One region of the Novosphingobium sp. SG754 genome, then DNA from elsewhere that is predicted to be linked to it. Evidence: riboswitches for the same ligand, from Rfam matches in the RefSeq annotation. Region 1 holds a riboswitch; the other holds the start of a gene.
The links. A riboswitch is a leader RNA that binds a small molecule or an ion and turns the genes downstream of it on or off. The one in region 1 is predicted to bind cobalamin.
Positions count from the first base shown of each region.

Region 2: another riboswitch for cobalamin. It lies ahead of FHW97_RS12975 (HoxN/HupN/NixA family nickel/cobalt transporter); the one in region 1 lies ahead of FHW97_RS02435 (TonB-dependent receptor domain-containing protein).

Region 1 is NZ_JABGCC010000001.1:526,089-532,935, forward strand. It holds gene FHW97_RS02415 (2-oxoglutarate dehydrogenase E1 component) at 1-874, opposite strand, end outside; gene mdh (malate dehydrogenase) at 1,158-2,120, opposite strand; gene FHW97_RS02425 (hypothetical protein) at 2,456-2,845, opposite strand; gene FHW97_RS02430 (cell wall hydrolase) at 3,036-4,343, opposite strand; cobalamin riboswitch at 4,505-4,702, shown strand; gene FHW97_RS02435 (TonB-dependent receptor domain-containing protein) at 4,812-6,692, shown strand; gene FHW97_RS02440 (ABC transporter substrate-binding protein) at 6,726-6,847, shown strand, end outside.
Region 2 is NZ_JABGCC010000004.1:518,740-525,586, reverse strand. It holds gene FHW97_RS12995 (YdcH family protein) at 1-42, shown strand, start outside; tRNA gene FHW97_RS12990 (tRNA-Met) at 171-247, shown strand; gene FHW97_RS12985 (oxygenase MpaB family protein) at 387-1,265, shown strand; gene FHW97_RS12980 (hypothetical protein) at 1,276-2,274, opposite strand; cobalamin riboswitch at 2,433-2,675, shown strand; gene FHW97_RS12975 (HoxN/HupN/NixA family nickel/cobalt transporter) at 2,875-3,888, shown strand; cobalamin riboswitch at 3,960-4,181, shown strand; gene cobW (cobalamin biosynthesis protein CobW) at 4,375-5,412, shown strand; gene cobN (cobaltochelatase subunit CobN) at 5,429-6,847, shown strand, end outside.

The DNA.
Region 1 (6,847 bases):
TGGTGCCCAGGTGATACTTCACGTCGCCCGAACCGCCCACGTCTTCGGGGTTGGCGCTGCCGCCCGAGAATTCGTGGAAGATCACGCGATAGGGCTTGGCCATCACGTTGGCGAGGATGTTCAGGCGGCCGCGGTGGGCCATGCCATAGATGATTTCCTTCACCCCGCGCTGGCCGCCGTACTTGATCACCGCTTCGAGCGCGGGGATCATCGACTCGCCGCCGTCCAGGCCAAAGCGCTTGGTGCCGACATACTTCTTGCCGAGGAACTTCTCGTACTGCTCGCCGCGCACCACGGCCGACAGAATCGCCTTCTTGCCCTCGGGCGTGAAGTCGATCGACTTGTCGCCGCCTTCGATGCGGTCCTGCAGGAACTTGCGCTCCTCCACGTCGGAGATGTGCATGTATTCCAGGCCGACCTTGCCGCAATAGTTCTTGCGCAGGATCTCGACCACTTCGCGCACGGTGCCCCATTGCAGGCCCAGCGTGCCGCCCAGATAGATCTTGCGATCCATGTCCTTGGGCAGGAAGCCGTGGTATTCGGGGCTGAGGTCGGCCGGCAGGTACTGCTTGGACAGGCCCAGCGGATCAAGGTCTGCCGCCAGGTGGCCGCGCACGCGATAGGTGCGCACCAGCAGCATCACGCGCAGGCTGTCGTTGGCCGCCTGTTCCAGCGCGGCTTCGTCCAGCGCGGCGCCGGCCTTCTTGGCGGCCTTGGCGACCTCGACCTTGATGGTCATGGGATCGAGCGCACGGGTCAGATCATCGCCGGCGAGCGCGTCGGTAATCGGCCAGCGCTTGGACTGCCAGGACGGACCCTGCTGCGGCGCATCCTGTGAAGGATCAACTTCGTACTCGTGCACGTCCTGTGCCATGGTCAATTCACTCCTGTGCCCCCGGGGAGGGGAGGGGCTTCGGAAAAAGGTTGTGGGCAGAGTGCATACCGGCGCAGCCTGCCTGTGACTGTCATCGCTTTCCCGCCGCCATGGCCGGACCGGCCGCCCTGCGCATGCCTTGCGCGCAATGGGCCAGGTATCCTTAATGGCGTCTGGTCAGCGCCCTTCGCAAAGGGTCTTATCGCTTTTGCCGGCCTGAAAAACAGTCCGGTAGAAGGTGCCGCGGCCGCCCGGGAAAGGACGGCCGCGAACCATGCTGCCATCAGGCGAGCGAGGGATCGATGCCCTTGCACGCCACCAGCAGTTCCTTGACCGCGTCGACCGAGACCTGGAGGTTGGCCTTGGCGGTTTCATCGAGGTTGATTTCGATGACCTTTTCCACGCCGCCGGCGCCGATCACCACCGGCACGCCGACATAGAGGCCGTCAACGCCATAGGCGCCGTCGACATGGGCGGCGCAGGGCAGGATGCGCTTCTGGTCGTTGAGGTACGCTTCGGCCATGGCGATGCCCGAGGCTGCCGGGGCATAGAACGCCGAACCGGTCTTGAGCAGGCCGACGATTTCGCCGCCGCCCGAACGGGTGCGGGCCACGATCGCGTCGATCTTTTCCTGGGTGGAAGCGCCCATCTTGATCAGGTCGGTGACGGGGATGCCGGCGACGGTGGAATATTCCACGACCGGAACCATGGTGTCGCCGTGGCCGCCGAGCACGAACGAGTTCACGTCGCGCACCGAAACGCCGAATTCCCAGGCGAGGAACGTGCTGAAGCGTGCCGAGTCGAGCACGCCAGCCATGCCGACCACCTTGTTGGCGGGCAGGCCGGAGAATTCGCGCAGCGCCCAGACCATCGCGTCGAGCGGGTTGGTGATGCAGATCACGAAGGCGTCGGGCGCGTTGTCGCGAATGCCTTCGCCGACCGACTTCATCACCTTGAGGTTGATGCCGAGCAGGTCATCGCGGCTCATGCCGGGCTTGCGCGCCACGCCAGCCGTCACGATGATGACGTCTGCGCCAGCGATGTCCTTGTAATCGTTGGTGCCGATGATCTTGGCGTCAAAGCCTTCGACCGGGCCGCACTGCGAGAGATCGAGGGCCTTGCCCTGCGGAACGCCTTCCACCACGTCGAACAGGACGATGTCGCCCAGTTCCTTCTGCGCGGCCAGATGCGCCAGAGTGCCACCGATGTTACCCGCGCCAATGAGCGCGATCTTCTTGCGTGCCATGTGCTTTACGGTCCTTTCCCGGAGTCGTCGCGGGACAAGCGTTCAAGCGTTGCCGACTCAAGCCCCCGGATGGAGGTCCCCCCGCGCCCGCGAGACGGGAAGGGTTGCCGGCAAGTGGAGGGGCACGTAGGCCTGCCCGAGAGGGATTGCAACCGCAAAAAACCCCGCATCTGCGGGTTTCTTTGATATCAGTTCGCAATAGCGTTAAGTGGTAAATCTACCGTTCATACGAATGCGACAGGCGAGCCCTTTGCCGCGTTTCAGAACGGTGCGGCCGCCGGGTTTTTCAGGCGTGCCGGCGATGGGCGCAGCCTTCTCGGCTTGCTGCGTGAAATTCATCCGAGCCCGGCAAGTTCCCGGCGCAGGGCAATGGCCTTGCGGCGATCGAGCGTGTGGCACACCTGCGCCCACCAATCCGCCTGTTCCGCGTCCCCGGCCATCGCCGCGCGGGTTGCGGCGCGGGCAGCTTGCCCGGCGGCGGCATGGCCATGGCTGGCAAACAGGCGCAGCGCTTCGGCCAGCAGGGCGTCTTCGGCCAGTCGATCAGCGAGGCGCCCGGCCATGGCGCGTACCGGCGATGGATAGTCCTGGGCTGCCTGGAGCGACCAGGCCGGATTGTCGTTGGCAGGGCGCGGCACGCGGCCGGCGGGCCGGCGGAGACAGGGCGAGATCATGCCATAGCGAGGGGCGAAACGCAGCATGCGCGGGTGGTCTCCGTTCTTCATCGCGACACCGAAAGTTCGGCTTTTTTCGTGTTCAAAGCCGATTTCGGGGTAAACTTCCTGGCGGCTCTGCCGTCCTTCTACGGGGCGTTGCGCTAACAGGGCGTGAGATGAGACGGTAAACGGGACATTGATGTTCCCGCCGACGCGGCCAAGCGTGCCGATGCAGCGCCTGGCCGGGTTCAATCAGCCTTCAGCCATGCGGCTGGGCAATCCATTTTCCGGCGTTTTCATAGGTTTCCCGCGCTTCGGGGCGAACCTGCGGATTGGGCGCGCCGGGCAGGGGCGCTGCCAGTTGCGGCGCGGCGCTGGCAGGGATCGCACGCTGGGGCGATTCGCCCAGGCCCCCGGTGGCCGTGCCCGTCGTGGCGCCGGCCGAAGCACCGGTGTGTTCGAGCGCGCTGATGCGGCCTTCCTCAAACGCCTTTTCCAGCGTCACCGGATCGACCACGTCGGCCGCGGCCGGCACCCAGCTGCGCGGATGGGGCGCGGCCAGCGGCTCGCCACCGCGATAGCTGGCGTTGAAGGCGGCGGGCTGCCCGGCCGATCCAGCCCAGCGATAGAAGCGATGCGCGCCGATCGTGCCGATGAAGGCCAGCTTGTCTGACCATAGCGGATGGACCGCGCTGGTATGGTAATGCGTGGCCAGGCCCACCGGGGCAAACACGTTGCCCGCCAGGGCATCGGCTGCCACGCGCCGGGCGCGGTCCCAGAACTGTTGCACCGGACGGCGCGCCATCGCGCCGTCGCAGGCAAAGCTGAACTGGCAGCCGGGGCGTTCCGATCCTTGGAACACCACGCCGCAAACCGTCTTGGGAAAGGCCGGGTGCGCCACGCGGTTGAGCACGACCTGCGCCACCGCGCGCTGCCCGGCATCGGGTTCGGACGCGGCTTCGTAATAGATCGCGGTGGTCAGGCATTGCAGCGCGCGCCAGCGGTCTTCGCCGCTGCCGGTGGCAAACAGTGGCCGCGCTGCCGGATTGGCAGACCAGGGCGCGGTGGTGGTGCCATCGTCGGCGTCGCTGCGGATGGCGGCCACCTGCCGGTCCCAGGCGCGTGCGGCGTCCTGCGGGGCAAGCAGGCCGCTGTCTTGCGCCGAAACATAGTAGAACGCCGAGCCGGGAAAGCTTTCACCCGCCCGCTCGAACGGTTGCAGCCCGCCGTTGCGATCCTGTGCGGCGGCCGCATCGCTGCCGGGCGAACCCCAGCCGATGGCGCCGAGCACCAGGCCCAGCGCGCCGATCGCGGCAATGCCGGCGGCCCGCTCGGCCAGGCGCGAGGGCGCGCGGTGCTGATGGCGCCACGAGGTCATGTCACGCCGGCGGATGCGTGCGGCAAAATCCCGCGGTCGGACGGGGGGCAGACTAAGCGTGGCGAGCCGTGCGCCATCGGCCTGCCGCTGCCCGGCCAGGGCGACGCGCTCTTCCGGCCCCGGCGGCGGCATCAGCGCCTCGGGCGGAAGGGTGGGCGTGGCGCCGGTGAAGGGAATCGGGTCTGGCATAGGGCGTGAAACAGGGCAGGCTTGGTCTGCGCCATGGTGCGTTACGCGTTGCACTGCAACCATGCACGGGAGGAATCGTCCTCGTCCCGATAAGGCACAGCCTGCTACCCCTTGGTTAATCACGGCTGCGGGCTTGCCCCTTGGTGCAGGTGTCGCTATCCGCCCCGCCTGACGCCACCGGTGCCCGCAACCATGCGGGCTAAGAGGGAAGCCGGAACCAGCCGGCGCTGCCCCCGCAACTGTTTCCGGACGAGCGCCGCGCCCTTGCGCGCCACTGGCCCCTTGGCGGGCTGGGAAGGCCGGCGTGTCGCGTTGACTTCGGATGAGCCAGGAAACCTGCCGGTGTGTGGTCGTTCCGCGGCCGGGCGGGGTGTACCGGGCGCAAGCGTGACGAGTCTTCCGCCAGGGCCCGGCGGACCCTCGCGCCATGGACGGCAAGACTGTCCATGGGCCGGGAGGAAAAGAACCGTGAAGACATCGCTTGTTGCGCTCGCCACTGCCGTGATGCTGGCCGCCCCTGCCTATGCCGATGAAGCCCCCGCCGCCGATGGCGCGCAGATCACCGTGCTGGCCACCGGCAACGACCTGTCGCTCGACCAGACCGGCCAGGCCATCACCGTGTTGCCGTTGCAGACGATCGAGGCGGTGCAGGGCGTTGACCTGACCCGCGTGCTCGATCGCGTGCCGGGCCTGACCTGGTCGCGCACCGGGGGTCTGGGTGCGCAAACCGCCGTGCGCCTGCGCGGCGGGGAAGGGCAGCACACCCTGGTGCTGGTCGATGGCGTGCGCGTGGAAGATCCCTCGGCGCCATCGGGCGGGTTTGACTTCGGCACGCTGACGAGTGGCGGGATCGAGCGGATCGAAGTGCTGCGCGGCTCCAACTCGGTGGTCTGGGGCAGCTCTGCCATTGGCGGGGTGATCGCGGTGACCACGCGTGAAATCGATGGCGTCGAAGCCTCGGCCGAGGCCGGCTCGCGCCGCAGCTATGATGCCGATGCTGTCGCCGGCGTGAAGCGCGATCGCTATGCCTTCTCGATCGATGGCGGCTATGCCACCACCGATGGCATTTCGGCCGCTGCCAGCGGGACCGAGCCCGACGGCTATGACCAGTGGCGCGTGGGCGGCAAGGCGCGGGTAAACCTCACCGATACGCTGTCGCTGGTCGCCAATGCCCGCTATGCCGATGGCAAGACCCAGATCGATGGCTATCCCGCGCCCGACTATGTCTTTGCCGATACCCCGGAATACACCACCACGCGGCAGTTCTTCGGCCGCGCCGGGCTGCACTATGCCGGCGGCCCGCTGACGCTCGATGCTGGCTATGCCCTGTCAGACACACGCCGCCGCTATTACACCGGCGGGGCCGACAACGCGTTCGAATATGGCTACAATGGTCGCAGCGAGCGGGTGGAATTGAACGGCCGCTATAGCCTGCCGGCCGATTTCGCGCTCGATTTCGGGGCGGATCGCGAATGGACCCGGTTCGACAGCACCTATGACACGCGCCAGAACGCGCATCTGACCAGCGGCCATGCCATGCTTGGCTGGTACACCGCCAAGGCCAGCCTGGCGGCCGGCGTGCGCTATGACGAACAGAGCCAGTTCGGCAGCAATGTCAGCCTGGGGGCCAACGGCACGGTGGAAGTAGTGCGCGGGCTGCGCCTCAATGCCAGCTATGGCGAAGGTTTCCGCGCGCCCACGCTCTATCAGCTGCTCTCGCCCGATTACGGCAATGCCGCGCTCGATCCCGAACGCAGCCGCAGCTATGACCTGGGCGTGGTCTATGCCAGCCAGGATGGCGGCTTCCATGCCGGGGTCACTCTGTTCCGCCGCGATACCCGCAACCTCATCGCCTATGTCTCGTGCTTCATGGTCGAAAGCGCGCTGTGCCAGGGCCACGCCTATGGCGTCTATGACAACGTCGGCAAGGCGCGCGCGCAAGGCGTCGAGCTCGATGTGGGCGCCGCGCTCAGCAGCCAGGTCAAGGGCACGATCGCCTATGCCTATACCGAGGCGACCGACCGCACGCCTGGCGCCGCCACGTTCGGCAACGACCTTGCTCGCCGCCCGCGCCACGCGCTGACCACCTCGCTCGACTGGACCACGCCCTGGGCTGGCCTGGCCCTGGCCGCAGACCTGCGCTTCCAGTCGGAAAGTTTTGACAACGCGGCCAATTCGATCAAGTTGGCGGGCGGTAGCGTCACCACCGTGCGCGCCAGTCTGCCGATCCTTCATCAGGCCGAACTTTTCGGCCGGGTGGAAAACGTGTTCGATCGGCCGCTGGTGACGGCAGCGGGCTATGGCGCGCTGGGTCGTTCCGTGTTCGGTGGCGTTCGCCTGCGGTACTGATGGCGTGGCGCCGGTTGGAGGAATGGCTTTGCCGTGAGCGGCCGCATCGTGCCTGACATTGCCTTGCTCTGCCGGCGCATGGAGCGTGGTGCCGTGGCGCTGGCGCTGATGCTGGGCGGGTGCGCGCAGGTGGCTCCCGCCGATCCGCAGGCCAC
Region 2 (6,847 bases), on a different contig from region 1:
GACGCGCTGGCCGAACAGCTGGCGCTTGCCAAGGCCGGCTGAGCGCACAACGGCCATGCGCAAGCCTGTGGAGAACATCGGGATCGCCGGAAAAAAGCAGGTTGACGGATCAGCCCGCGCCGCCTAATCGGCCGCCCTACCGCGCGTCGCCAGACGCGGCGCGGACCTGGGGCGGAGTAGCTCAGTCGGTTAGAGCAGCGGAATCATAATCCGCGTGTCGGGGGTTCGAGTCCCTCCTCCGCTACCACTTTTCCTGATATTCAGCAGCGATAACGGCGCCTCGCAAGGGCGCTGTCGCCAAGTGCGCAGTGTTTTGCCCGCATGGCCGTGTCCTTGCATTGGCTTTGCGCTGGCGCTGCACTTGGCCTTGCGGCAAACCCTTGGGCATGACCTCACGCCGTGATCTTGGCCCTGCCGCAACGCTGCGGCGACTGCTTGTCGGGCGGGTGCAGGCGTTGTTCCATGATCGGGCCAAGGGCGAAAGCCCGATCGTGCGTTCGAACGATGCGCTGTTTGCGCCGGATTCGGTGATCTGGCGGGTGCATGGCGATGTCACCACGATGATGATCGGGGGCGTGACCGCGCTGCTGCTGCAAATGCTGCACCCGGCAGCGCTGGCTGGCGTGTGGGACCACAGCACTTTCCGCAACGACATGCTGGGCCGCCTGCGCCGCACCGCGCGGTTCATTGCCGTGACAACCTATGCCGAGCGTGGGCAGGCGGATGCCGCGATCGACAAGGTGCGGGCAGTGCACGAATATGTACAGGGCACCCTGGCCGACGGCACGCCCTATCGCGCCAGCGACCCACACCTGCTGGCCTGGGTGCACGTGTGCGAGGCTATTGGTTTTCTCGATGCGTGGATCGCCTATGGCGAGCCCGGCATGTCAACCGCAGACCAGGACACCTATATGCGCGAGGCGGGTGTGGTGGCGCGCCGGCTTGCCGCCGATCCGGTGCCGGAAACGCGCGCGCAGGCCGAGGCACTCATCGCCTCCTTTCGCCCTGAACTGCATGCCGATCAGCGTACGCGGCAGGTGGCGCGCATGGTGCTGTCGCAGCCGTCGCCTTCGCTGGCCGCCGCTCCGGCCCAGCACCTGCTGTTCCAGGCGGCGGTCGACCTGATGCCGCCTTGGGCGCAGGCGCTGCACGGGCGCCGCCTGTCCCTGCCGGCGACGCCCATCGTGCGCGGTGGCGCCATGGCCATGGCGCGCACGTTGCAATGGGCATTTGCCCCGGCCCGCCGCCTGCCACCGGCAGGTTGAACGGCGCGGTTCAGGGCTGGCCCAGCCGCCATTGCAACAGGCGCACGAACGGCTCTGGCTCATCCAGGCGGAACGCCACGCGCCTGATGCTGCGGCGGCGCAGCAGGCGATGATGATCGATCGGGGCGCGCAAATGCACGATCACGTTGGGCCAGGCCAGCAGCGCCGCATTGAGCGTGGCGGCATCGCGCACCTCGGCGCCGTCGATGGCCATGCTGACGCTCTCGATGCGGTTGAGCGGCATTTCCACGTCGAGGAGCAGCCCGGCGCGAATGCGCAAGCTGTCTGCCTCCAGCAGGATCGGGTGAAAGCGGAACGATTTGACCACGCCCACCAGATAGACCAGCCCCAGGTCGCTCACGACGAACATCGCCAAGGCCGCCAGGCGGCTCCAGTGGCCCAGAAAGACGTGATAGACCGCCACTTCGATGGCCGAGAGCGACAGGAGCGTTATCGCCATCGGCGTAAGGTGCCGGTGATAGGCAAAGGCGCGGGCGCCGGGTGGAACGTCGGCTGGTCCTCCCCAGCGCAACAGGGCCATGTGCAGCACCACCAGTTCCGCGCGGGCCAGGCGCACCAGGACAGAGGGCAGGAATTGTGCGGCCACGCTTTCCCAGCGCGCGGCCGTGCCGCCCCGGCGCACGATAGCCAGCGCCTGCCTACCGGCGAGGGCAAGGTGGGCAAGCAGCGCCAGCGCCATGGCCGCCATCGTGCCGGGCATGGCCAGCAAGGCGGCGCGCAGGGCCGGCGGCGCGGCCATGCTAACGAGGCAACAGGCGCCTGCCAGCGTCGCGCATACGGTTCGAACGTCGGGACGGCCGGCGCCATCGCGGATGATACGTGACAACAGCAGGCTATCGGCGGCCAGCCACAAGCAAAGCCACAAGGACAGCGCGGGGTGGCTTTGCGCCACCGGTAGGCGCGCGGCCAGCATGGCGGCAACGATGACGACGGCCGGGGCCAGGTGCGCTGCCCGTCGATGATGCGCGATACGTGCGGCTGGAATCATCCTGCGCGGCCTCCTGCGACGGCGGTGATGCCGGGCAGAGCCGATCATTGCCCAGCGCGCCGTCGCTCGCAACCACCGAAAACGCAGCGCCACCATCGCGTGGGCGTTGCACCGCCGCTGCCGGCTGGCTATGCCCATCGGACCTGGCGGGTTTTCCGCTGGGCAAAGATCGCGCCGGTGCCCGGAAGGGCTCAATCGGGAATGCGGTGCGGGGCCATGGCGCCCCAAATCCGCGGCTGTCCCTGCAACTGTAAGTGGCGAGCGCGATGCATACCGCCTTTCCCGATATCGGCGGGGAGGGCAGCCACTGGGCCGGACGCCAAGACGGGCGAGGCCTGGGAAGGCATGCATCAAGCCCTGACCCGCAAGCCAGGAGACCGGCCGGCGCTTGGTCGCTCATGCCTTGGTCCAGGGGATGGCCGCGGCACGGTTCGTTCCGTCAGAGCGACGCCGCCTGGCCGGCGTGTGGCTGTGTGAACGCCCTGTGGCGCGCGCGTGGCGTCACGCGTCCGGCTCCGTCGCCATTCTGGCCGGAGTATTCCGCTCGTGCCTGTTTCCTTTCCTGTTCGCCGTCTGCTGGCCCGTTCGGCCGCGCCCTCGCTGCGCCGGCGTATCGCTGCTATTTTGGCCGCGCTGCTGCTGGCCAATGCCCTCGCCTGGCTGTGGGCGCTGGGCCTGTTCCATGATCAGCCGCTGATGCTGGGCACCGCCGTGCTCGCCTGGGGGCTTGGCCTGCGCCACGCGGTCGATGCCGATCACATCGCCGCGATCGACAATGTCACGCGCAAGCTGATGCAGCAGGGGCAGCGGCCGATCGCCGTGGGCCTGTGGTTTGCCCTGGGCCACGCCACGATCATCGCCATCGCTTCGGTCCTGGTGGCGCTGACGGCCACGGCGCTGGCGCGCTTTGGTGCCTTTCGCGAGGTGGGCGGGATGATCGCCACGACGATTTCGGCGCTGTTCCTGTTTGCCATTGCTGCGATGAACCTGGTGATCCTGCGCGGGGTGTGGCGCACCTTTGCCCATGTGCGGGCAGGGGGCGCTTATGTGGAGGAAGACCTTGACCTGCTGCTGTCGGGCCGGGGCCTGCTGTCGCGCCTGTTCCGCCCGATGTTCCGCCTGGTCACGCGATCATGGCACATGGCGCCGCTGGGTTTCCTGTTCGGGCTGGGTTTCGATACCGCCACCGAAGTGGCGCTGCTGGGGCTCTCGGCCAGCCAGGCAGCGAGTGGCCTGGCATTGGGCACGATCCTGGTGCTGCCCGCTCTGTTTGCAGTGGGCATGGCGCTGATCGATACGATTGATGGCGTGGTCATGCTTGGCGCCTATGAGTGGGCCTTCGTCAAGCCGATCCGCAAGCTCTATTACAACATCACTATCACCCTGGTTTCGGCGCTCGTGGCGATCGTGATCGGCGGGATCGAGGCAGCCGCGCTGATCGGCCAGAAGCTGGGCCTGACCGGCGCGCCATGGCGGTTGGCGGCCGATCTTGCCGGCAATTTCAATGGGCTGGGCTTTGCCATCATTGCCCTGTTTGCGCTGTGCTGGCTGGCCAGTGCGGCGATCTATCGCTGGCAGCGGCTGGACGAGATCGAGGTGGTTCGCGCAATCTGATGTCATGCCCGGTTGGCTTGGCCGGCGAACTCGGCTAGGAGGGCAGCGCAGGCAGCGGTTTCGGCCGGTGCCCTGCAAAAGATCGCGTCGGTGCCCCGAGAGGGGCTTAATCGGGAATGCGGTGCGGGGCTTTGCCCCAAGTCCGCAGCTGTCCCTGCAACTGTAAGTGGCGAGCGCGATGCACTGGTCCCCGCAAGACGGGGATGGCCACTGGGCCCCAAGCGGGCCTGGGAAGGCGTGCATCAAGCCCTGACCCACGAGCCAGGAGACCTGCCGGCGCACTGGTCGCTCTTGCCTTGATCCAGGGGATGGTCCGGGCACGGTAATACTTCCGTCTGGGCGACGAAGACTTGTGCGGCTGGGGCTGCACGGGTTGCGTTGTGGTGGGCGCTTTCGTGCGCCGGCCCGCTGCCGCGCGCCTGGCCGGATCGCTTTCCGGCAAGCCCTGCCGTGTCGCTCGCCTGGCGCCGCGGAAGGGTTTTGTGCATGCCGGATCTGGCAAAAGTGCCCGTCACCATCGTGACCGGCTTTCTCGGCGCGGGAAAGACCACGCTGATCAGCCACTTGATTCGCCACGCTGGCGGGCGCCGCCTGGCGGTGGTGGTCAATGAATTCGGCACGCTGGGGGTGGATGGCGACATCCTCAAGTCCTGCGCCATTCCCGATTGCCCGGCCGAAAACATCGTTGAACTGGCCAATGGCTGCATCTGCTGCACCGTGGCCGATGATTTCATCCCCACGGTCGAACGCCTGCTCGCGCTCGATCCCCGGCCCGATCACATCCTGATCGAAACCTCGGGGCTGGCGCTGCCCAAGCCCTTGCTCAAGGCGTTTGACTGGCCGGCGATCCGCAGCCGCATCACCGTCGATGGCGTGCTGGCACTGGCCGATGCAGAGGCGGTGGCCGCCGGCCGCTTTGCCCCCGATCTGGCCGCGCTCGACGCGCAGCGTGCCGCCGATCCGGGGATCGACCATGAAACCCCATTGGCCGAAGTGTTCGAAGACCAATTGGCGTGTGCCGATCTGGTGCTGTTGACCAAGGGGGATCTGGCCGGCCCGGAGGGCTTGGCCAAGGCGCGGGTGATCATTACTGAGACGGCGCCGCGCGCGGTTCCGGTGATCGACATGGCCGAAGGCGCAGCCGATCCGCGCGTGATCCTGGGGCTGAACGCCGCAGCCGAAGACGATATCGCTGCCCGCCCGTCGCACCACGATGGCGCCGACGATCACGAGCATGACGATTTTGCCAGCACCGTGGTGCCGCTGGGCGAGGTATCCGATCCGGCCGACCTTGCCGCGCGGATCGCCCGCCTGGCCACAGAGCATGGCGTGCTGCGCGTGAAAGGCCATGTCGCCGTGGCGGGCAAGCCGATGCGCCTGCTGGTTCAGGCCGTGGGCGCGCGGGTGCGCCATCAGTATGATCGGCCCTGGCAGGTGGGAGAGCCGCGCACCGGGCAACTGGTGGCGATTGCCGAGCGCGACAGGCTCGACCCCCAAACCATCAAGGCGGTGCTGGCGGTCTGATCGGCGGCGCGGGCCCATGCACGTCATCTTCCGCGAGAGCCACGGGCTTGAAGAAACGGCCGTGCCCCAGGACCTGGGGCAGGCGCCGGCGCCGCTCGTCGTCCTGTCGTTTTCCGACAGCGACCTGGGCGCCTTTGCCGCCGGCTGGCACCAGGCCCGGCAGGCCGATCCAGTGTTCCCGCTGCTGCGCCTGGCCAATCTGGCCGCGCTGGAACACCCGTTGTCGGTCGACACCTATGTCGAGCGCACGCTGGGTGGCGCGCGGGCGATCCTGATCCGCCTGATCGGCGGGGTTTCGTGGTGGCGCTATGGCCTGGGGCAGGTGGCGGCCCTGGCACACGCACGCGGCGTGGCGCTGGCGGTGTTGCCGGCAGACGGGCGGGCCGATCCCCAGCTGGACGAAGCCTCTACCCTGCCGCGCGAAAGCTTGCGTGATTTGGCCGCGCTGTGCGAGGCGGGCGGGGCCGATGCCGCCCACCGCGCGCTAGTGACACTGGCACAGGCGGGCGGGCTGGCGCTGAACGCAACCGCGCTCGCCGCCCCGGTCGCGCCACTACCGGCGGCGGGCCTGTGGCATCCCCATGGCAAGGCGGTGGACGCCGCGCGCCCGCTGGTGCTGGTCGTGTTCTACCGCGCCTATCTCACCGCGCGCGATGTTGCGCCGGTAACCGCGCTGATCACCGCGCTGGAGGAAGCAGGCCTGGCTGCGCAGGGGCTTTACGTCACCTCGCTCAAGGAACCACAATCGCGCGCGGTGGCGGCGGCAGAACTCGGCCGGCTGCGCCCGGCCGCGATCATCAATGCCACGGCCTTTTCCGCGCAGGACGATGCCGGGCGGAGCCCGCTGGACCTGGCCGGCGTGCCGGTGTTCCAGGTGGCGCTGGCCACTGGCACGCGCGAAAACTGGACCGGGGCGGTGCGCGGCTTGGCGCCGGCTGACCTGGCCATGCATGTCGTGTTGCCAGAGATTGACGGGCGGCTGTTTGCCGGCGTCGCCAGTTTCAAGGAACCCTGCGCGCAGGATGCCGATCTCGGCTTTGCCCGCCACATGCACCGGCCCGATCCGGCGCGGATCGACGCTATCGTGGCGCGGGTGGCTGGCTGGATCGCGCTGGCCCGGCGCCCCGTGGCGCAGCGGCGCCTGGCCTTGGTGCTGTCAACCTATCCGGGTAAGGCGCATGCCATGGCACATGCGGTGGGCCTCGATGCCTTGGCCTCTACCACAGCGTTGCTCGCCGATCTGGCCCAGGCCGGGTATGCAGTTGCGCCGCCCGGTGACCTGGCCCACCGGCTTGGCCGTGAGACGCTGGGGTTTCCGCTGGAAGCCTATCGCGCCGCGCTGGCGCAGCTGCCGGCTGCGCTGCGAACCGATCTGGCACAAAGCTGGGGCGCGCCAGAGGATGATCCGGCGGTTCGCGATGGCGCATTCCACTTT